2 regions of the Effusibacillus consociatus genome follow, and region 2 is predicted to be linked to the other one. Evidence: a T-box and tRNA genes for the amino acid it is inferred to sense, from the RefSeq annotation. Region 2 holds a T-box; the other holds one or more tRNA genes.
What was found. A T-box is a leader RNA that pairs with one kind of tRNA and senses whether it is charged. The one in region 2 lies ahead of pheS (phenylalanine--tRNA ligase subunit alpha), so its partner is inferred to be a tRNA-Phe.
Positions count from the first base shown of each region.

Region 1: it encodes a tRNA-Phe, which carries the amino acid that the T-box ahead of pheS (phenylalanine--tRNA ligase subunit alpha) is inferred to sense. The anticodon was not compared.

Region 1 is NZ_JBHSHC010000143.1:6,562-20,809, reverse strand. It holds gene fdhF (formate dehydrogenase subunit alpha) at 1-305, opposite strand, end outside; gene ACFO8Q_RS20855 (hypothetical protein) at 1,091-1,984, shown strand; gene ACFO8Q_RS20850 (transposase) at 1,985-2,494, shown strand; gene ACFO8Q_RS20845 (glycoside hydrolase family 32 protein) at 2,752-4,215, opposite strand; gene ACFO8Q_RS20840 (carbohydrate ABC transporter permease) at 4,289-5,185, opposite strand; gene ACFO8Q_RS20835 (carbohydrate ABC transporter permease) at 5,185-6,054, opposite strand; gene ACFO8Q_RS20830 (ABC transporter substrate-binding protein) at 6,135-7,445, opposite strand; gene ACFO8Q_RS20825 (LacI family DNA-binding transcriptional regulator) at 7,561-8,535, opposite strand; tRNA gene ACFO8Q_RS20820 (tRNA-Phe) at 8,745-8,820, opposite strand; tRNA gene ACFO8Q_RS20815 (tRNA-Met) at 8,824-8,899, opposite strand; tRNA gene ACFO8Q_RS20810 (tRNA-Val) at 9,031-9,106, opposite strand; tRNA gene ACFO8Q_RS20805 (tRNA-Glu) at 9,111-9,187, opposite strand; gene trmD (tRNA (guanosine(37)-N1)-methyltransferase TrmD) at 9,366-10,124, opposite strand; gene rimM (ribosome maturation factor RimM) at 10,124-10,642, opposite strand; gene ACFO8Q_RS20790 (Mpo1-like protein) at 10,764-10,907, opposite strand; gene ACFO8Q_RS20785 (KH domain-containing protein) at 10,982-11,209, opposite strand; gene rpsP (30S ribosomal protein S16) at 11,238-11,501, opposite strand; gene ffh (signal recognition particle protein) at 11,594-12,955, opposite strand; gene ACFO8Q_RS20770 (putative DNA-binding protein) at 12,994-13,374, opposite strand; gene ftsY (signal recognition particle-docking protein FtsY) at 13,651-14,248, opposite strand, start outside.
Region 2 is NZ_JBHSHC010000034.1:4,589-14,162, forward strand. It holds gene ACFO8Q_RS06040 (TrkH family potassium uptake protein) at 1-725, shown strand, start outside; gene ACFO8Q_RS06045 (potassium channel family protein) at 739-1,389, shown strand; gene ACFO8Q_RS06050 (TrmH family RNA methyltransferase) at 1,443-2,249, shown strand; gene ACFO8Q_RS06055 (TIGR03943 family putative permease subunit) at 2,353-3,219, shown strand; gene ACFO8Q_RS06060 (permease) at 3,222-4,124, shown strand; gene ACFO8Q_RS06065 (DUF2512 family protein) at 4,158-4,517, shown strand; T-box leader at 4,598-4,866, shown strand; gene pheS (phenylalanine--tRNA ligase subunit alpha) at 4,910-5,947, shown strand; gene pheT (phenylalanine--tRNA ligase subunit beta) at 5,965-8,397, shown strand; gene zapA (cell division protein ZapA) at 8,460-8,744, shown strand; gene ACFO8Q_RS06085 (CvpA family protein) at 8,741-9,280, shown strand; gene ACFO8Q_RS06090 (hypothetical protein) at 9,371-9,574, shown strand, end outside.

The sequences.
Region 1 (14,248 bases), on a different contig from region 2:
GTTATCGCAGTGAGCGCCTCATCCCAAGTTGCCATGGTCAATTGGCCGTTTTTACGAATCAGAGGCATCGTAAGACGTTCCCAATGACGGGCATGTTCGTGTGCGGTGATTCCTTTGGGACACGCCCTGCCGGAAGCGACCGGAAAGTCCTTTACCGTTTGCACTCCCGTAACTCTCAACTGAACCGGCTCCACCCGCAATTCGATCGCACACTGCATGCTGCAGTAACAACAATGACTGGCGACTCCGAGTTCTTTAAGTTCCTGATCCACTTTGCCTTGAAAGGTTTGAAGTAACCTATGCATTGATGCGGACCTCCTCCATGGTTGACAGTAGTCGCCTGCCCGAGTACAGACTTCATCCCCTGCAAAAAATGACTTCAAAAATAAGCCCTCACAAGAACCTTCGCACTGACTGAACCGCAGGACTGATCATGATCCTCCTATCGCCAGTTCAATTCGAAGGTTTTGTCGGGCTTCGTCGCCACGTCATTCTGACCCCTTTGTCAAAATGATCCCGTTTTAGTATGTCAGGTTTTATAACACTTACCGACATTATATGCAGAAATGGTAGATTGCGCAAGATATGTATGTGAGGTTTTCTAACATTAAAGCGTTTTAGTCAAAAATTAGTTTGATTTCCATGTGAAATTCAGATTCACCTTTGGCTTCTAAACAAGAAGAGAGAAGCAATCCATATTGCTTCTCTCTTCCTGATCTTTCAAATTACGCCAGTTATTAGGGCAAAATTCAGCACCTCATGCTTTTCCACTCGTATAGCAGGTTTCATCCAAGAAACCCAAAACCTCGTCCAGGACAGGCATGGCCGGGATTGCTTCCCCTCCCTACTCCCATATAGACTCTCGGCAATAGCCGAGTATTGAAACCTCAAGGTTTTGTACCATGAGGGCTTTTCTGTTTCCCTCCATCAATTTGATAAAGTTGTTATACAACTGATGGACTCCAACTGGAAATTACCAACGAAAAAGTTTATCGAAAATCACAAAAAAGACTTGACTTTTCGAAAACACCTCAACAATCGCCGAGAAGGGCTTTCTAACCGCCCTATCTTCGGTGAAAGAGGGTTTCCCGTGTTTGAAGAAATTCGTTCTCATTCCGAATATCAGGACTTTGTCCTGGAGCAACTGCAGACTCATTATTCCGGTACCAGCATCCTTCGTCTTGTGCCGAGCGACTGGTGTGTCATCAAGAAATTCTGGCTGACCGATTTGTCCCGTACAGCACAGCTTTTACAAAGCCAATACTCCCATCGGGGAAGCAAAGCCAAAGATCCCGCCAACTTGCTCCGCTCCTACCTGCTTATGCTGTCCGTCAAGCAACCTTCTGTGACCAAATGGGTCGACGATCTCCGGCGAATTCCGCTTTATGCGATCCTCAGCGACTTTGAGCCCGGCCAAACACCAGGTGTCCGTTCCTTTTACGACTTCTTCACCCGTCTTTGGGCTCTTGAAACGTCTCATGTCACCAACAAAAAGAAACCCAAAAGAAGAAAACCGAGGAGAGGGAAAAAGGGGGAAAAAGCACCCACCACAACGCCCGGAAAAATCGACCGATTCGTCAAACGTCTCCTGAAATACCCGCCCCGTCAACAAAAGCTGCCGCTTGACCATCTCCAGTCGTTGTTTAAAGAACAATTTATGCTTCTCTCCGCCCAAATGGGCCTTCTTGGCGATATTCACGCTCTTCGTGCGGCAGGGGACGGTACTCCTGTACAAACGTCCGCCTATCCAAGAAGTAAACCCTTGTGTTCCTGTAGAAAGCTGGGAATTTACTCCTGCAATTGCCCACGGCTTTACTCACAGCCTGACTGTGATACCGGGTGGGACAGTGTGCACGGGAACGGTACTTCAACGGCTATCATTTGTACATGCTCACGGCTGCTGACAGCTTTCATGATCTGCCCTTGTATCCCCGTCTTCAGCGCGGTTCCCGATACGACTCGGTTTCCCTGCTCTTCAGCGTAGATGAGTTCGTCCGCCAGTACCCCGAATTCACATGGGATACGATCTTGCTGGGATACGATCTTGCTGGATTCCGCCCATGATGCACTTCCCATTTACCGCTACGTACAATCCAAGCAGATTACCCCGTTGATTGATCTCAATCCACGAAACAGCGGCAACACCAAGTATAAAGATGATTTCACTCTTTCTCCCGCCGGCATCCCCATTTGCAAGAAAGGTCTGGCGATGAAAGACAATGGATACGACCACGCCCGAGGACGCCGTAAGTATCGCTGTCCACTCGTCAAAAACGGTGTGGTAACATGCGATACGCCTTGCTCGGATTCTGCCTACGGCCGATGTGTGTACACCTGCACGAAGGACAATCCCCGCTTGTTTCCACCCATCGCCCGCAACAGCGATGAGTGGAAAGAGACCTACAAACGCAGAACGACAGTCGAACGGTCCAACAAGCGAGAAAAGATTGATTATATGCTTGAAGCCGCCAAGCATCGTAGTACCAAAATGTGAACCATCCGGATCTACGGAATCATGATGTGCCAACACATGGACGCTTGGTACGAAGAGAGTGAAATCGAACTGAAATCCCTTCTCTTCTGGGCGTAAGCAACGAAACTAACGATTGCCAAACGTAGTTCTTTTGAAAAAACCATTGAGCTACGTTTGGCATGGTCACTTTTAGAGAATGAAGATCCTATCAGTGTGTAAACAACCAATTTTCCAGCTAAAGACGCCCGAAATACAATAAATTTCCAATTCAACTCAGATCATTTCCGAGCCTCTATCCATATATCTTTTAATTTCCACGAGTTCCAAGAAAGAACTTGAACACATCCGCCCTCGGCAAAAATATCAACCTTATTACTCGATGAATTCGGATAGATTCTGCCCGTCATGGCCAACTCGCCATCATTGACAAACAATTCCACGGAAGAGCGGTCCACAAACAAATGGAATTTAATGGATTTCTTGCCGGATACGTCGAGGAATGCCCGACGAATGCCTTCTTCACCTATCCCCGAACGGGTCCGGTCAAAAATAACTGCCGAATCGTTCACATCAAAACGAATTACAGTTTCTTCCGTATAATCCTCGGAACAGCGAACTTTAATGCCAAACTCCGAAGCATCACAAGCAGCTAACGAAAATTCGGCAACAATCTCCAGGCAATCTCCTTTAATATGACTGAGATAATCAGATTGAAGCGGAGTAACTTCAATCGACTGGGCATGATCATGCTCTTTGCGCAGCAATTCCAACTCCGGAACGGGTTTCATCAGCAGCTTATTTTCCGGAGTCAACTCAAGCAAACGGGGGATTGTCAGGGCACCACCCCATCCCTTGGTTTGGGTAGGCATATAAGATTCCCACATATCCATCCATGCGATCAGAATTCGCCGCCCCTGCTCATCATGAAAGGTTTGGGCTGCGTAGAAGTCAAACCCTTTATCCAACTCTTCGAATCCGCCATGCTGAAATTTTCCGGTTTGATAGTCTAAATTTCCTACCAAATATCCTGTCTGGTGAAGATTGTTGTATTTATCTCCCTGCGGTTCAATCCCTTGGGGTGAAAAAACCAGAACATCTTTTCCGTTCAATCGGAATAGATCCGGACATTCCCACATATATCCCAGTGTTCCGTCACTCTCAGCTGCAATGCCTATATAATTCCAACTGCGAAGATCTTTCGATCGGTAGAGAACCACTTTGCCATGATTCCCTTCTCTGGTGCCGAGAATCATATACCACTGATCTTCATGCTTCCAAACCTTCGGATCCCGAATATGCCCGCAGCAGTCAAAAGGTGGCTCGGCAATGACAGGATTTGCCGGATCTTTTACGAATGTTACGCCATCTGTGCTGGTGGCAGCACACTGATATTGCTTTAATTCGCTTTGATCTTCTTTCATCCATATATTACCGGTGTAAATGAGAGTCAGAACCCCATGGTCATCCACGACCGCACTTCCTGAAAAACAACCGTCCCGATCATAGGCTTCGCTGGGAGCTAAAGCGATTGAGAGCCGTTCCCAATGAACGAGATCCTTGCTTTTTACATGCCCCCAGTGCATCGGCCCCCATTTCGGACTATCCGGATGATGCTGGTAGAATACATGATATTCCCCTTTATATTGGACCAATCCGTTTGGATCATTGATCCAATTTGCCGGGGCCATAATGTGGTAGGCTAATCTATGAATATCGTCGGGCAAATGATTCGCTGAGTCCATAACTCGTTGTTCCGCTTCTCTAACATAATCCAAATGACGTGTCAATGTTTTTTGCATCCTCTCTGGTAAATATTTACTTAATAGATCCCTGCATGACACCGGCGATAATATGTTTTTGAGTAAAGAAGTAAACGATCATGACAGGAATAATGGTTACTACCAATCCTGCCATTAAGAGCCCGTAATCTACGGAATAGGTGCCGAAGAAGTAAAATGTCGATAAGGGAAGCGTTCTTTGCTCGGGAGAAATCAGGACCAAAGAAGGCAGCAAAAAGTCATTCCAGATCCATAAAACATTTAAAATCACTATTGTCATCGTCGTTGGTTTCAACAACGGCCAAACAATTTTGAAAAATATTTGTATCCTTGTACATCCGTCAATCATTGCGGCTTCTTCCAGCTCAACCGGTATGCTTTTAATCAGCCCGTGATAGATAAAGACGGCCAAAGACGACCCAAATCCGATATACATATAGATTAAAGCCCATTTACTGTTTAATAAGCCAACTGATCCATAGATTTTAACCAAAGGAATCATGATCGCTTGAAACGGAATAATCATCGCAGCAACCATGAGAAAAAAGAAAAACTTGTTCCATTTGCTTTTTCTTCTTACGAAGATGTAAGCCGTCATGGCGGATAAAATGGTGATCAAACCCACGCTCAACACGGTGATGATCAGCGAGTTAAAAAAGCTGTGCAGAAAATCCATTTTCTCCATCGCATCCAAATAATTGGACAGACTCCATTGTTGAGGGAGCGCAACGGGATTCGAGATCACAGCTGTTTTTTCTTTAAAAGAGTTCAGCAGCACCAGCAGAAACGGAAAGACATATAAGCAGAACACAATACATAGAACAATAAATCTCACGGGACGAAAGGGACTTTTGTCCAGAATCCTTACGCTTCTTCTTTTCGCACTCTCCCAGGACATCCGCCCAAGCACGATGGGTCCTTTGTCTGAATTCATTAGGCTTCAACCTCCTGTTTCTTGCTGAAATAGACTTGGAACAAGGTTACTGCCGCAACGACAAGGAATAAGATAAAAGCTTCCGATTGCCCCGTGCCGTATTGTTGAGACAGGAAGGCTTTCTGATACACATACATGGAAACCAATTGGGTGCTTTTATAAGGTCCGCCATGGGTCAGGGAAAGATTCAAATCATAGACCATAAAACCTCTTTGCAAAGACAGAAATACGCAAACGATAATCGAAGGAAGCAGAAGGGGAAGGACAATTTTGATTAAGCGGACAAATCCGTTTGCTCCATCGATACTGGCTGCTTCCAATAAATCTTTGGGAATGTTCATGAGCCCTGCGATATAAATGACCATCATATAACCGGAATATTGCCAAACGGTCACAATCACCAAGGTCCAAAACGCTTTGTCAGGGTCTGCCAGCCAGGAAGTGGAGAATATGCCAACCGGAAAATGTTGACCGATATAGACCAACACATTGGAAAAAATGAACTGCCATAAAAAGCCTAAAATAATTCCTCCGATCAAGTTGGGGATAAAAAAGCCGGCCCGAAAAAAACTTTGCCCTTTGACTCCGCTTGTCAATGCATAAGCGAGAAAAAAAGCGACCACATTAATCAAAACAACCGTTAAAACCACATACTTGACTGTGAGAAACATAGAGGTCCAAAAATTCGAGTCTTGAAAGACCGACATATAATTTTTCCAGCCGACAAACGAATGGGTCGCGGACACCCCGTCCCAGTTCGTAAACGTGAGATAAATTCCATATAGAAACGGTACGATAAGGACGGTAAAAAAGATGAATAACGTCGGTCCTGAAAAAATCAGCTGTAATTTCCATCCGTTTTCCTTCATAACTTCCTCCTTCTTTCATCCCCTGGATGTAAAATAACGGATAGAGACTATCCGTTATTTTACCCATCCCGGAGACGAGGTTATTTCACGTTCTTCCAGTATGCTTGGATTTCATTGATCAACCCGGCTTTATCGATTTTGCCGGAAAGATATTTTTGCATCGAAGCTCCCAATTGAGACCAGTGATCCGGTGGCAGAGTCGTCATGGCTTGCATCGTTGCTTTCTTGTTCATGTATTGCACGATGGATTTAGCCAATGGATCCTGAGGCTGCAGCGTAATATTTTTAAATGCAGGAATAATATTTGCTTGGTTTACCAGGAAATCCTGACCGCTATTGTTATAAACCAGCCATTCCAAGAATTTCTTCGCAGCGGCTTGCTGTTCGAGAGAACTCTGCTGCTTATCCACAATCAGACGTTTGGTCACACCTGCAGGAATTTGTGAGTTTCCATAGTCGTTCGCATTATTGCTCACTGGAACCGGCAAAAATCCGTAGTTTCCGCTCGCAGTATCAAATCCCTTGATTTGAGGCCATGCCCAGTTCCCCATAAACCAAAGTCCGACTTTTCCTTTTCCCACCATTTCAGGACCTTGTTCATAAGTGCCTGACAACGGATCTTTTTTGCTGATATTGTTTTCCTTCAATAAATCAAACGTATCCATTAATCCACTAAACACTTGGTTTTTAGACAGATCCTCTTTTCCGCCTTTCAAACCTTCCAAGAACTTATCAATATCCTGAGGGTTTTTCGATTGTGCGGAATAAGCAATCGGCAGGAAGTGTGCGGCCAATGACCAATCCATTGGTGATTGAAGATTTGAGGCAACTCCCGTTGCTTGAATTTTCTTGAGTAATGCTTCCAAGTCACTTCTTGTTTTGATGGAAGAAGGATCAAAATTTCCTCCAACAGCCTTATCCAAGACTTGTTTGTTATAGATAAGCCCATATCCTTCCACCGCAAACGGAAAACCGAGAATTTTCCCATCATCTTTGGCTGCATCCAGACTTCCATCAACCGCATCCTTGACCCATTTTTCTCCGGAAAGATCCAGAGCCTTATCCTTAAATTTCTTGACGTCGCTAGGATCCACCATGGAAATGGTTGGCGCGTTGCCAGAAGCATACATTGCGGATACCTTCTCAAAAGGAGACTGTCCCGCCGCAGCAGGAATGACTTGCAAGTTAATTCCAGGGTTTTGCTGGTTAAAAACTTTTGCAACCGCTTCCATTTGGGCTTCGATTTCACCTTTTGTATTCAATAAAGTGATTTTGACCGGCCCATTCTCGTTTGTTGCGGAACTCTGACCTTGTTGGGAAGATGGTCCACATCCCGATAACAGAAACGCAAGGGACAAGACTGCCGTCGATAGAACTCTCAATTTCTTCAAGTTTGTTTCCCCCTTTTATTGTTCACTTTAAAAAAGAATGAAAATTCAATACAAGTATATGTCAATCGATTAACATATGTCAACCGATTGACATATAGTTTTTTAAAAAAACCACTCACGTGGTTTGCCGTTCCATGAGTTTTACAGGAAACACATTCTCCAATGAAGTATTTTCCCCGTTAATCTGTTTCACGATTACTTCCACCGCCAATGCCGCCATATCCTCCAACGGTTGTCGAATGGTGGTCAGCTGCGGTACAAAAATGGAAGCCAGCTTTACATCATCGTAACCTACAATTTTAATGTCATGAGGAACTTCTTTTTTGAATAAACGGCAGACTTTTAGCGCATAGGCGGCAATGATGTCACTTGTCGCAAATACCCCATCAATATCGCCATGTTCACTAAATAATTGATTTAAAATACTCTCGTATTGATCGTCATCGAAAACGTCCATGTTCGTTTGAACAGTAACGGACTCAATTCCATGCTGATTCGTGATCTCCTGGAAGGCTTCACTTCTTTGGTTTGCCAATAAGTCAAGCGTTAAATTACCGCAAATATGAGCGATTTTTTTACAACCCTTGCTGATTAAAAGATTGGTCGCCAATGTCCCCCCCTGATAATTATTGGATGCAATATAGGGAAAATCCCCTATTTTTCGGTCGAAGGTAACTATGGGATAGCGCAAATTGTGATACTCTTCGACATCCAAGGTGTGACTTCCCATGATGATCCCATCAACTTGATTTCTTTTCAACATGTCAATGTATTCTTTTTCTTTGTCCCGATTTAAATGAGAATTGCAAACCATGATCTTGTACCCTTGCTGATATGCATAAAATTCTATGAAATTGGTAAGCTCCCCAAAGAAAGGATGGGCCACCGTGGGAATGATCACCCCAATAATATTGGACTTTCTCCGATGAAGGGAACGGGCGATTTCATTCGGCTGATAGTGCAATTCTTCCATCGCTTGATACACTTTTTGTCTGGTGGCTTCACTGATATATCCCCGATTGTTTAAAACCCGGGAAACGGTGGTTACCGTTACTCCCGCCTTTTGAGCAACATCCTTGATAGTCGGCATATTCTCCTCCTAATTAAAATATGCTGCACAATCCATTTCACCATTATATCCATATAGTATAGCACAGGTTGTTGTCTATTAAAAAATTTTGCGGATGATATACAAGGTCAACAAATAAAAATGTGCACCCATAAGGTGCACCGACAAAACGAAAAACCCGAACGAGCAAGGCGACTACAGCGCTTTTCGTACTTCTTTACTTGTCTTTGTGGTGGCTCGGGACGGAATCGAACCGCCGACACGAGGATTTTCAGTCCTCTGCTCTACCGACTGAGCTACCGAGCCGTATGGTTGCGGGGACAGGACTTGAACCTGCGACCTTCGGGTTATGAGCCCGACGAGCTGCCAACTGCTCCACCCCGCGATAACAGGACGTTATCGTGCCGACGTTGCGACGGTCACGGATGACCTAGTGTCGACGATGCCTCAGGACGAGGCGTTTTCGTCGACCGACATGGACCTCGCCGAATTTAGTCGGCCTTCCTTTGTCCAAAATGGTGGAGGCTGACGGGATCGAACCGCCGACCCTCTGCTTGTAAGGCAGATGCTCTCCCAGCTGAGCTAAGCCTCCAATATGGTGACGCGTACGGGATTCGAACCCGTGAATGCCGCCTTGAAAGGGCGGTGAGTTAAGCCGCTTCTCCAACGCGCCAAAACTATTTTTTTCTCGGGACAAGAAGCACGCTATTAAATATACCAAGCTTTCGACGGAATTTCAAATGTTTTTTCTGGAAGCGATTCTCCCAGCGGTGAAGTATCGACGAACCAAACTGGAACCTCCAGCATACTCTAGATTGGGGTCTTCTCCAAGGACAGTCTAGGGATACAGCTCATGATGTCCGCGGAGAAGACCCCTGCTCTTCGTAAGCTATTTCCTTTAGCCATTGCCGATCTTGCTCCGTCAATTCGGCCTTTTCGAGCAGATCCGGACGACGCAGATAGGTGCGCCGCAGGGACTCCCGCCGACGCCACTGCTCGATTTTTTCATGGTGACCGGAAAGTAAAACGTCCGGAACCTTCCATCCCCGGTATTCATAAGGACGGGTATAATGCGGGTACTCCAACAATCCGTTTCGGAAAGAATCCAGTTCCGCCGATGTGTCATTGCCCAAAACTCCAGGCAGTAAACGAACAACCGAATCGACGATTGCCATGGCAGGAATCTCTCCCCCGGTTAGTACATAATCACCGATCGAAATCTCATCGGTGATTAAATGCTGTCTGATTCTATCATCGTACCCTTCATAATGTCCGCATATCAGGATCAAATGCTGTTCCTTTGCCAGATCCAAAACCAATTCCTGCGTATACGGAACGCCTTGCGGACATGTAAGAATAATCCGAGGTTTCGCCTGCGAAGGGTCAAATAATGATTCGACCGCATCAAAAATCGGATCCGGCTTTAAAACCATGCCGCCCCCACCGCCGTAGGGTGTATCATCAACAGTGTTATGTTTGTTTGTTGAGAACTTTCGAAAATCGGTAACTCCAATTTCAACGGCACCCGCCGCACGAGCTCTTCCAACAATGCTTTCCGAGAGTACTCCGGTAAACATCTCCGGAAATAAAGTCACGATATCGATCTTCATCAATCGATCAAACCTTCCATAAGATGAACGCGAATCAATTTGTTGTCCACATCTACTTCTTTAATGCAATCAGGGATCGCCGGCAGCAGAATCTCTTTTCCTTTTGGAGGCTTCACCACGTACACATCATTCGCTCCCGGCTGCAGGACCTCCACCAATTCCCCAAGTTCCTCTCCTTCAACTGTAACGACCCGACACCCGACCAATTGATGAATGTAATGGCTGCCTTCCGGTAACGGAGTCAGATCCGATTCGCGGATCTTCAATACTCCGCCTTTGTATTTTTCCACATCATTGATCGAAGGATGTCCAACAAACTTCAATAAATAAAAGTTCTTGTGTTGGCGGGTCGATTCGACTGTCAATTCGAGCTCGGGAAAGTTCGGGTGAACCAGGATCAGCTTCGCTCCTTTCACAAACCGCTTTTCAGGAAAATCGGTATGGCTGATCACACGCACCTCGCCCCGTATTCCCTGAGTATTTACGAGAGAACCAACCCGTATTAGCCGTTCCTTCACATGATTCACATCCTTAGATACCTCAGTGTATTCATTTTGGCAGCAGCTTCTTTCCGGTCACCATTTCAAAAGTCGTTAAGAAAAACCAGAGAAATCCGGCGGAAATCCCAAAAATGGCCCTTTATAAGGAAGCCGGTCGATTTTTCTCAAAACAGAAATGTCCGACCCACGAAAGTATAGAGATCAAGAAACACAAGATCCATGCAATGAAAGCGAACAAAAAAGGCAAAATAATGACTTGTATTAATACTCTTCGCGTCCCCATTACGCTGGAACGGTTGGGCTTCACTTGATGGAGCAAGAATCAGGGCCGGGAACCCAGAAGATTTCCGACCCTTTTTACATAATATCCACGGTCACCCGCTTGTCTTCCTGTAAAGCAGCCGCAGCCACCACTGTCCGAATCGCCTTCGCAATTCGTCCTTGTTTTCCAATAATCTTTCCGGCATCACCCGGAGCAACGTTCAATTGATAGACCACAGAATGATCCTTTACGGTCTCTGTGACCCGAACTTCCTCGGGGTGATCCACGAGTGCTTTCGCGATGAGTTCAACCAAGTTTTTCATTGGTCAGCCCTCCAGGAATGGAATGGACTTACTTCATCTCGTGAACTTTCTTTAAGATGCCTGTCTTGCTGAACAAGTTACGAACAGTGTCAGACGGTTGTGCACCGGTTTGCAACCACTTGATCGCTTTTTCTTCGTCGATTTGAATCTGAGCCGGTTGAGTTACAGGATTATAAGTACCAATCTCCTCGATGAAACGACCGTCACGCGGAGAACGGGAATCAGCTACAACCACACGGTAAAAAGGAGCTTTTTTAGCACCCATGCGCTTCAGACGAATTTTTACTGCCATTGTAAATTCACCTCCTAGTCAAAGTCAACTTTAGTATTATATCAATTCATGCCCAAAAAGGGAATGAAGAATAACCGATAAATGAATTGCTTTTAAAATGGGAACTTGAATCCGCCAAACCCTTTTTTCCCTTTCTTCTTGCCCATTTTCTTGGCTAAGCCGGGAAGCTGTTTCATCATTTTTTGCATGTCTGCAAACTGATTTAACAAACGGTTCACTTCTTGCACGGAAGTTCCGCTCCCCGTCGCAATCCGACGGCGACGGCTGGCATTCATGACCTTGGGATCCTGACGCTCCTTCGGAGTCATCGAGCAAATAATCGCCTCGACCCGAGCAATTTGTTTGTCGTCAATGTTCACATTCTGGAGCGCCTTATCATTGCCAAGCCCCGGAATCATGCGCAGCAAGTCCTGCAAAGGACCCATTTTCTTAATTTGCTGCATTTGATCCAGGAAATCTTCCAGAGTGAATTCACCGCTCATCAGCTTCTTGCCCACTTCCTGAGCCTTTTCCTGATCGACGTTTGCCTGTGCTTTTTCGATCAGACTCAATACATCCCCCATTCCCAAGATGCGAGATGCCATCCGGTCAGGGTGGAAAGGTTCAAGCGCGTCAAGCTTCTCGCCCATCCCGGCAAACTTAACCGGTGTACCGGTAACCGACCGAATCGACAGTGCCGCACCGCCCCGGGTATCCCCGTCCAGCTTGGTAAGGATTGTCCCGGTGATGCCAAGCTGCTGATGGAAGTTTTCCGCCACATTCACCGCGTCTTGGCCGGTCATGGCGTCTACTACAAGCAGAATCTCGTCAGGGTTCACAGCTTCTTTAATCTTCTTCAGTTCATCCATCAGGGCCTCATCAATGTGGAGACGACCCGCGGTGTCGATCAATACATAATCGAAACCATGCATTTTGGCATGCTCAACCGCATTTTTCGCAATATCAACAGGGCTGACTTGATCTCCCATGGAGAAAACCTGAGTTTTCACCTGCTCGCCAAGCACCTGCAGCTGTTTAATTGCAGCCGGGCGATAAATATCACACGCCGCGAGCAAAGGGTAGCGGTTTTGCTTCTTCAGAAGGTTTGCAAGTTTACCTGTGGTGGTTGTCTTACCCGCACCTTGCAGACCGACCATCATAATGACCGTGGGAGGTTTGCTTGCCAGTGCGATGCGGCTCTGGGTGCCCCCCATCAGTTCGGTCAATTCATCGTTTACAATCTTGATGACTTGCTGGCCGGGGGTCAAGCTTTGCAAGACTTCCTGACCCACAGCACGCTCGCGAACCTTTTCAACAAACTCCTTCACGACTTTAAAGTTAACGTCCGCCTCCAAAAGCGCCAAGCGCACTTCCCGCATGGCTTCTTTAACGTCATCTTCCGTAAGTTTGCCTTTTCCGCGCAGCCGCTGGAACGTCTCCTGCAGCCTTGTGGACAGCCCTTCAAAGATCGCCATGGACAACCTCCTCTCTCTTGCCTATGGTTACTATCGTTCTATATCCCGGCGGTCAGGCTCTCCCCTCCGGGTTCACTTTCCCCGTCCCGGGAGATCTGTTGGACGAGCCTGATCCATTCAATCTTGTCCGGCTCTTCCAAGGGGAGACTTGAGATCTTCTCCATCAATTCCTTACACAATCGGGTTCGATGTTCATATCGTTCAAGAAGCCGAAGCTTCTCCTCATATTCTTCCAACTGGGTCTCTGAGCGGCGGATATTGTCGTGCACCGCCTGTCTGGAGACATTGTACTGCTCGGCGATTTCCGCGAGCGAGAGATCATCATAATAATACAGTTCCATAAAAGTACGCTGCTTTTCGGTCAGCAATACTCCGTAGAAATCGTACAACAGGTTCATGCGTGTTGTTTTTTCAAGCATGGTACCACGCCTTCCGCCTGTCAAGATGGAAACCTTTACAGCACAAAACACATAATACCGGATTCCAAAAAGCATGTCAAGCATACGTTCTCGAAGATCTTGCGTTTCTGGTCCCCCATAGTACTTATCGGGGTCCCCGTAACATGGCGAGACTTAAGCTGAAGATTTTCGGGTCCCCATTCTCAAAGCACGACTTGGTACTTCGGATGTCTTTTGGGTCCCCACGAAAGGACTCGGATTATGCTGCAACGCTTTTCGTCACTTTCGTGGTCGATTTTATTGGGACTCAAATATTGCTGCCACAAACTGCTGCGGATCAAACTCCTGCAGATCGTCCATTTTTTCGCCAAGCCCGACGAACTTTACAGGAATCTCCATTTGATCCCGAATCGCAATCACGATTCCGCCCTTTGCCGTCCCGTCAAGCTTCGTTAACACCAGCCCCGTTACGCCGGTCGCTTCCCCGAAGATTTTGGCTTGCTGCAAAGCGTTCTGACCGGTCGTTGCGTCAAGGACCAGCAGGACTTCATGCGGAGCGTCCGGAATTTCCCGTTTTAACACCCGATACACTTTATTTAACTCATCCATCAAGTTCGTCTTGTTGTGCAGTCGTCCGGCCGTATCGACGATCAGTACATCCGCTTTCCTTGACTTGGCGGCTTGAACCCCGTCATACACCACGGCCGCCGGGTCAGACCCCGCCTGATGCTTAATTACATCTGCACCCACACGCTGCCCCCAAACTTCAAGCTGTTCGATTGCTCCGGCCCGGAACGTATCCCCCGCTGCCAGAATCACTTTCTTCCCTTCGTTCTTCAGCTTGTGAGCCAGCTTCCCGATCGTCGTGGTTTTCCCTACGCCGTTCACCCCAACA
Region 2 (9,574 bases):
TCGGATTTACGGTTATGGTTGACCTTTGGAAGGCGCCGAAACCGGAACGGTTATCACTTCATACAAAATTGGTCCTGATCATGACGAGTTCTTTATTACTTGTCGGAACGATTGGATACTTTCTGCTGGAAATGAACAATCCCAAAACGCTAGGGGCACTGGACTGGGAGGGAAAGATTCTGGCTTCCATGTTTGCTTCTACTACTGCAAGAACTGCCGGATACGCGACAATCGATTACGGATCCGTTTCCGACGCTTCCTTGCTTTGGACGATTCTGTTAATGTTTGTGGGGGCATCCCCCGGTTCAACCGGCGGCGGGATTAAAACAGTTACTACAATTGTGATCCTGCTCTATGTAGTCAGCGTAATTACGGGTAAAGACAGCACAGTGGCTTTCCGAAAACGAATCGACCCGAGAACCATTTATAAAGCGTTCGTTGTGGCTGTAATGGCAGCACTCCTGTTGATAGGTGTCACATTTGTACTCACATTAACCGAAGACAAAGAATTTATTCGACTTCTTTTTGAAGCCACATCGGCATTCGGAACCGTCGGGTTGTCGACTAATTTGACTCCCGAGCTTTCTCCCGTTGGAAGGCTTATTCTTATACTTACCATGTTTGCGGGACGAGTGGGACCCGTAACACTGGCGCTTGCATTGACAGTTCGTGCTCACGAGAAAGCGTTAATCAAATACCCGGAAGAAAAATTGTTTGTGGGCTGAGGAGGTTTATTCAATGAAACAATATGCGATCATAGGTATGGGGCGATTTGGTACCAGCGTTGCGAGAGAACTGTATGAAATGGGATATGAAGTATTGGGGATTGATTCCAATGAAGATCGCATCCATGATGCGGTGGACTATGTGACACATGCGGTTACAGCCGATTCAACCGATGAGAACGCCCTAAAAGCATTGGGAATCCGAAACTTCGATGTTGTCGTTGTGGCAATTGGGGCAGATATTCAGTCTTCCATTCTGACGACCTTGATCCTGAAGGAACAAGGTGTGAAGCAAATCGTTGTGAAAGCCCAAAATGAATTGCACGGTAAAGTACTGTCCAAAATTGGGGCGGATAAAGTGGTGTATCCGGAACGGGACATGGGCGTGCGAGTGGCCCACAACCTGATCTCGCCAAATATCCTCGATTATATCGAGTTATCCCCGGAATACAGCATGGTGGAAATTGTAGCGAATGAGAAAATGGTCGGAAAGACATTGGCCGAATCGGATATCCGCAAAAAATTCGGCTGCACGGTGATGGCAATCAAAACTGGAGACAAAATCAATATTTCCCCCATGGCACAGGACAGGATTAAACAAGGGGATGTTCTTGTTGTAATTGGGAAGAATGATGATCTTCAGGAACTGGAAGAACAAGCTTAGAATTTCATGAGCACAGTCGTGCCCGGGCACGCTTTTAGAAAGGTGGAGTGGAATTGGAACGCATCACATCGACCCGTAACAGTCGGGTAAAAGATTGGGCCGCGTTAAAACAGAAAAAGTATCGGGATCAGACCAACCTGTTTTTTATAGAAGGTATTCGGCTTGTGGAGGACGCTCTTGAGTCGCAGGCTCCACTTGAAACCATTCTGGTTCTTGATGATTTGATTCCCACAGGACGATTGGATCGGATCGTCAATGGCACCCATTCACTCGGTATTGAGTTGATTGAAGTAAATCAGGCGGTTCTTGAACATGTAGCAGATACAAAAACCCCGCAAGGAGTCATCGCAATTGGCCGGCAGTATCAACATAACAAGGAAGGACTGATTGCGAGCAAAACCAATCCTCTGTATCTCGTGTTGGACAACATTCAGGATCCCGGGAATCTGGGCACTATGATCCGTTCCGCGGATGCGGTGGGGGCGGCCGGAGTATTCGTTGGTTCAGGCAGTGTCGATCTCTACAATCCAAAAGTAATTCGCGCTACGATGGGGTCACTTTTCCACCTGCCCGTGATTGAAGTTTCTCTGAGGGAACTGTTCCCGTTGCTGCGTCAGCATGATGTGACTGTAATCGGCGCTTCGACTGGTGCGGAAGAAGAGCTTTATGCGGTTGATTTGACAGGGGGAACTGCGATTGTCATCGGTTCGGAGGCGCATGGTATTTCCGGGGAAATTCGACAACAAATCGACAAATGGATTTCTCTTCCGATGCCTGGTAAGGCAGAATCGTTAAATGCTGCAATTGCCTCAAGTATAATCTTGTACGAGACTTTACGACAAAGAAAAACGAAAGAATGACGCCTGTGGATTCAGTTTCCACAGGTTTTTTGATGTCCGTATGAAAGGATTCCACTTTTTTCTGTTGAATGATAAGAGAAGCATCATTTGGAGGTATAGGTAAATGATACACAAAATGAGAGTGGATGCAGGCCGATTCATACAGGGGATTATCTTGTCGGGGTTCACGGCACTTCTTCTGAAATTGTTCTGGACGGGGGAAATCCGAAAGCTGGTTGCTCCTCATATGATGGTCTTGCTGGCTGTTACGGTTGGGGTGCTGATTATGATGACCGCTTACGCGTTTCTGACAATGCGATGTGTTGGAGATGAGTGCTGTCATGAGCATGGTGAGAATTGCGGTCACGATCACGACCATGACCATCGTGTGCAAAAAATATGGGCTGTACTGATACTGCCGGTGGTACTGGGGATGGCGGTCCCTACACAATCGCTCGGCACTTCCATGTTAAGCAGTGGGATGTACGCCAAACCGGCCAATGCGAAAACCGTTGATTTGGCAAGTGTGCCGAAAGTGAAGGTGGAGGGTGCTTCGCTTCCGGCGAAACCCGAAACGGGTTCAGAAGTTTCGATGTATGAAGTGATGAATAATATTTTGATTGTACCAGAGAACTATTTCAATCAAAGATACAAGTATACGGGGTTCGTATACCATCCGGACGGATGGCCGGAGAATCGGATGGTGATTATGCGTTACGTAATGGTGCATTGTGCTGCCGACACACTGCCTGTTGGGGTGACCGTGGAGGTGGAAGGAGCGTCAAAATATAAGAATGATACATGGATCCAGATTGATGCGACTCTGTCCACGCGAAAGTCTCCGGAGATCGATCAGGTTCCGCCGGTCAGCTGGTACTATGGTTATGAGGACAAACCGGTGCTCGAGGCCCATGAGATCAAAATCATCGATGAGCCGAAAGAGCCGTACCTTTATCCGTTTGGGAAGACCGGCATTTCAGGGGGGAACTGACGATGTGGCAAGCAGCTCAGACTATTTTTCTGTCGATTGTCCTGGAGTCGCTGCCGTTTGTTCTGTTGGGAGTGATACTGTCATCGCTGATCCAGGAATTTGTGTCTCGTGAACGGATGCTTCGAATGCTGCCGAAGAATAAAGGGCTTGCTGTAGTAGCTTCTTCTTTTCTCGGATTTCTTGTCCCGGTATGTGATTGTGGGACGATTCCGATGGCCCGCAGTCTGATGCGAAAAGGGGTTCCCGTTTCAGCGGCTATGTCATTTGTACTGGCGGCACCTGTTGTAAATCCGATGACAATGTTGGCCACCTTTGTGGCGTTTGGAATGAATCCGACCATGATGTGGGCGCGAACGGCTGCGGCTTTTGGGGTTGCTGTATCGATCGGTTGGGTGCTTCTTTTACTTGAATCCCGAAAGGCAATTCAAACGCCCCTTCGGCCGGAGGAATTAACGGTGTTGGAATTGGCTTCTACCGGAACAATGCCTGCCAAACGTTCCATCAAACAGGTGACCGGTTCGGTCATTCAGCATGCAATTGCAGAGTTTTTCGAGATTATGGGATTTGTAGTTCTAAGTGCAACGGTAGCCGCGTTGCTGCAAACATTTGTGCCTTCATCCGCGCTCGCTCCGGTCGGGGAACATCCAGTATTTTCGGTACTTGCGATGATGGGACTTGCAATACTATTCTCGCTGTGTTCGGCTGCTGACGGGTTTGTGGCACGCTCTCTCGCCGGGTTGACAACGAACGGCGGTGTACTTGGCTTCCTGGTAATCGGGCAGATGATCGATATTCGGAATCTGTTTTTGTTCCCGAGAATTTTTCCCAAAAGAGTTATTATGATCACCTTCTTTATGGCATTCGTCCTCACCTTATTTGCAGGAATTTGGGTAAATGTGAAATAATCCGGGCATTCTACCGCATAGGAGGTGTCTTCTGTGCGGTATGGACTCATCACTTCATTTCTGATCAAATGGTTGGGCACAGTTGCGGCAGTTTTATTTATTGGTTTGTTTTTTCCTTTATATGGAGTAATGAACCTCTTTCATGCGGTACTATTGGGAACGGTTATTACAATAGTTGGCTTTGTGGCGGATCGTGTGATTCCGACCATCTCCAATCATATTGTGGCCGTGTTTTCCGATTTTCTCATGGCGGCTGTGATCACCTACCTAGGCAATTTTATATTGCCGGGCATGCGGGTTACGTGGACATTTGCAGTCATTACGGGGCTGCTGGTAGCAGGAGTGGAAATCTTTTTCCATGCGAAGTTTCTGCCGGGTCGGGAGCGGGGGTAGTGCAGCATACCCTGCATTATTTGATACCTTCTTGCGTTCCTCTATTCACTGTACTATACTAAGTACTGAAATTCCAAAAACGAACAGCAATGCAGGAGAGAGTACGGACAGCAAGTGCCTTCCAGGGAGAAGATGCCGTAGACTGCAAGCATCTTCAGGACACACTGTGCGGAAGTTCACTCTGAAGCTGCCGCCTGAACGAATCCGAGTGAGAAGGATATTCGAGTAGGGTAGGCCGGGAATGTCCCGTTATCGTAACGAAGTGAAGCAGAATGGCGCCATTCTTTGGTTGGGCGGCGTCTGCTTAATTAGGGTGGTACCACGGAATTTACAACCTTTCGTCCCTTTTTGGACGAAAGGTTTTCTTTATGAAATCGATGGGGAGGATTCGAATGAAAGAACAGCTACAGGAACTTCGCGAGAAAGCATTGGCTGATCTCGCACAACGAGTACAACAAAATGAGCTGATTGATTGGAAAGTGCAGTATCTTGGCAAAAAAGGGGAACTAACCTCCATCATGCGCGGAATGGGCCAGGTATCTGCGGAAGAGCGCCCCATTATCGGGCAGCTGGTCAACGAAGTGCGAGAGGCACTGGAACAGGCGTACGAAGAGAAAGAAACCGAGTTTCGCCGCGCTGCGTTGGAGCAGAAGCTTCAATCGGAAACGATCGACGTTACACTGCCGGGAAGAACATTTCCCGCAGGCGTAATCCATCCGCTTACCCGAGTGATTCAGGAGATCGAAAATATTTTTATCGGACTTGGTTTCGAAGTCGCCGAAGGTCCGGAAGTGGAAACAGATTATTACAACTTTGAAGCTCTCAATCTGCCGAAAAATCACCCTGCTCGAGACATGCAGGATACTTTCTATTTGACGGAAGAAATTTTGATGCGTACACATACTTCCCCCGTTCAAGTACGGACTCTTGAAGCGAAAAAAGGAACGGTGCCGGTCCGAATCATTTGTCCCGGTCGCGTCTACCGTCGTGACGATGATGATGCCACCCATTCACACGTCTTTACGCAGGTGGAAGGACTCGTGGTTGACCGGAATATCCGGATGAGTGATTTAAAAGGAATTCTGTTGACGTTCGCCCGTCAAATGTTTGGACAGGGACAGCAAATTCGTCTGCGTCCCAGCTACTTCCCGTTCACCGAACCGAGTACGGAGGTGGATGTAAGCTGCTATGCGTGTCATGGCGACGGCTGCAGAATCTGCAAGCACACGGGGTGGATTGAGATCCTGGGAGCGGGAATGGTGCACCCTCGAGTGCTGGAGATGTCCGGTTACGATTCCGAAGAATATACAGGATTTGCTTTCGGGATGGGCATCGAACGGATCGCGATGCTGAAGTACGGAGTGGACGATATTCGCCATTTCTATGTAAATGACGTTCGCTTCTTGAAGCAATTCATGAACCGCGGCTAGGGAGAGGGTGTTGATTTATGAAAATCTCATACAAATGGTTGCAGGAATATATCGATTTGGGAGCTGACATGACCCCGGAAAAATTGGCCGATCTGCTGACAAACCACGGAATTCCGGTTGAAGTGATCGAGCCCCTGAACAAAGGAATTAAAGATGTTGTCGTAGGACATGTATTGCATACGGAACAACATCCAAACGCCGATCGCCTGAGAGTGTGCACAGTTGATGTGGGTGGACCGGAAAAACTGCAAATCGTGTGCGGCGCCCCGAACGTGAAGCCAGGTCAAAAAGTCGCTTGTGCTGTTGTGGGAGCAGAGCTGCCCGGTGGCGTAAAGATTAAGCGAGCGAAGCTGCGTGACGTTGAATCGCAAGGCATGCTCTGCTCCGCCAGCGAATTGGGAATGGATATCAAGCTTCTTCCAAAGGAACAAACCGAAGGGTTGTATATCCTTCCGGAAGATACACCGGTTGGCGAATCGATGCTGCGGGTGCTCGGCTTGGACGATGTGGTAATGGAGCTTGAGTTAACCCCGAATCGTGCGGATTGTTTGAACTATCGGGGAGTCGCTTACGAAGTGGCGGCTATTCTCGGAAAAAAACCAAAGTTTGTAGAGGAGCCAAGTACAAAGCAAACCGGTTCTGTCGAATCTCCGGTGAAAGTTCGAATCGAATCTCCCAACTGCACGCAATATGCGGCTCAAGTTGTAAAAGGCATCCAAGTCAAACCGTCTCCGCTGTGGCTGCAGATGCGATTGCTTGCGGTTGGAGTCAGACCGATCAACAATATTGTGGATGTCACCAACTATGTGATGTTTGAGTACGGTCAACCGCTGCATGCTTTCGATCTGTCCGAAATTAACGAGTCGACCATTGTGGTGCGGCAGGCCAAGGAGAACGAAAATCTCGTGACTCTGGATGGACAAGAGCGTTCCCTTGATCCTTCCATGCTGGTGATCGCAGATCCGAAGCGAGCAGTGGGACTCGCGGGCGTTATGGGCGGGGAGAACTCGGAGGTTCGCGATACCACCACCGATATTGTGTTGGAATCAGCCTGTTTTGAGGCGGGCACAACTCGCCAAACAGGCAAGAAATTAGGGCTCCGTTCAGAAGCACAGATGCGTTTTGAGAAGGGAATCGATCCGGCGGTGATGCGTCCCGCTTTGAAACGGGCGGCAGCTCTGATTGCGGAACTTGGCGGGGGAGAACTTGTCGGAACCGCTGCGGAACTGGTTCAACAACAGGCGGAACCATTGCATCTCCAGCTTCGTGTGAGTCGGACCAATCAGGTGTTGGGAACAAGTCTGTCGGATGATACAATTGAGGTACTTCTGCGCAAGCTGGGATTTGAAACGAGCCGTGTGGACAATGACACAATTTCAGTTGTGGTCCCCACCCGTCGACCTGATATCACCCGAGAAATTGATTTGATTGAAGAAGTGGCGCGCTTGCATGGGTATGACAAGATCGGCACCACGATGCCGGAGGGAGTCCTGTCTCAAGGTGGACTCACTTCCCAGCAGCGTCTGCGCCGGACGATCCGGGAGCTTCTGACGGGGATGGGGCTGTTCGAAGTGTTGACTTACAGCTTTACGAATCCAACATGGATGGAACCGCTCGGGTTGGAAGAAGACTCCCCGCTGCGGAAACAGCTTCCTCTTGCGCTTCCGATGTCAGATGAACGCAAGGTTCTCAGAACAACAATTCTGCCGAGTCTTGTGGAAGTGGTCCAGTACAATCTGAATCGCAAGAATCTGGATCTGGCTTTGTTCGAGATCGGCAAAGTGTTTGTAACCAAAGAATTGCCGGTCACCGAGCTGCCCAGCGAGGATGTCAAGGTGACAGGGATCTTTACCGGAAATTTCGGACCTTTGGCAATTGGGGAGAAGGCTCGAAAGGTCGATTTTTACACGGTAAAGGGGATTGTGGAATCGCTTCTTCGGAACCTTGGCATTCCAGACGCACGTTATCAGCCGGTAACTGTTCCTGGCATGCATCCGGGTCGTACCGCTTCGATTGAGGCCAAAGGGATAATGATAGGCTATGTGGGCTCGCTTCATCCAAGTGCGGAAGAAGCGTGGGATTTGAAAGAAACGTTTTACTTCGAATTGAATCTGGCGGCTCTGGAAAAAGCAGTTGAACCCAAAATCGAATTCCGCGCGCTTCCGAAATTCCCTGCGATTGAAAGAGATTTGGCAGTCGTTGTGCCGCTTGATGTTCCGGCAGGTTCTTTGGAACTCGCAATTCGGGAAGCAGCGGGCGATCTGTTGGAGGAAGTCCGTTTATTTGATGTATATCAAGGCGAACAGGTGGAATCTGGCAAGAAATCAGTTGCATTCTCCATCGTGTATCGAGCGGAAGACAGAACTCTTACGGATGAAGAAGTACAGGTTCGGCACAATAAAGTTGTAGAATCTCTGGAAACAGGATTCCAAGCGGAACTTCGCGCCTGATGCAGGATTTTACTCTTTCTGAAACGAAAAGTATAGAGACTGTTATAAAGGGGGCGAGTCCCTTGCAGAAAGAGGAAAACAATCGAATTCGAGTAGATATATACGGGCATGAATACCAACTTCGCGGCAAAGCTTCTGTCGAACACATGAGGTTGGTAGCCGGCCTTGTAGATGATAAGATGCGAGAAATCGCCAAAAGCAATCCCCGCCTGGATCTGAATCGCCTGGCGGTGCTGGCTGCTGTCAATATCGCGGACGAATATTTGCGGTTGCGGCAGGAATACGAAGAATTGCTAAAGCTGTTGGAACGTTCACAGGAACGGCCCCAAGGGAGATTTGAACTGTGACAGTTACGGACATTCTATTGACAGGGATCCTTCTCTATTTTATTTGGAATGGCTACCGAACCGGATTCGTCATGCAGGTGGTCAATTTCGTCGGGATGTTTGTCGCCTATTGGGCAGCAAAAACATACAGTCCCACCATGGCAACATGGCTTCAAGCCGTATTGGGAAAAAGCAGTGTACCTTCTTCCACGGAGGCGGGACTTGCGAATCTGGGAACCGCTCTTGCCCAAAATGTGATTCAAAGCGGATACGGAGTAATTGCGTTTGGACTGGTTTTTATAACCGGTTTACTGATGACCCGAATCGCCGGACGGATGATTGACCTTGTTGTTTCCCTGCCCGGCCTTTCCTTTATTAATCGGGTGTCGGGGTTATTGGCCGGTCTGATTGTCGGGGTGCTGATCCTGATTGTGGCCGTGAATCTGGGTTCCTACCTTCCAGCCCCTGCAATACAAACAGCAATCAAGAATTCTCAGGTTGCTTCCACGTTGTTGGACACCGGGCTGAGCCGGTTGTTGTTTGACAATCGTTTCTAGAAACATTTATACAGACTGCTGGAATTCCGGCAGTCTGTTATTTAGTATTTTTGGGGTTCTTGGGCACCGTATCCTCTAGGAGGTGCCAACGTGAACAACGGACAGATAGCCTATCGATTGAGTCAAATCGCGACATTGTTGGAATTGACGGAGGAGGATTTTTTCAAGGTTCGAGCCTACCGAAATGCGGCGGATGCGGTTGCACGTTTCCAAATGCCAATAATCGAGAAAGGGCGTCTGCACGAGCTTCAAGGAATTGGGCGAGGAATCTCAAAGGTGATTCGGGATTTGGTT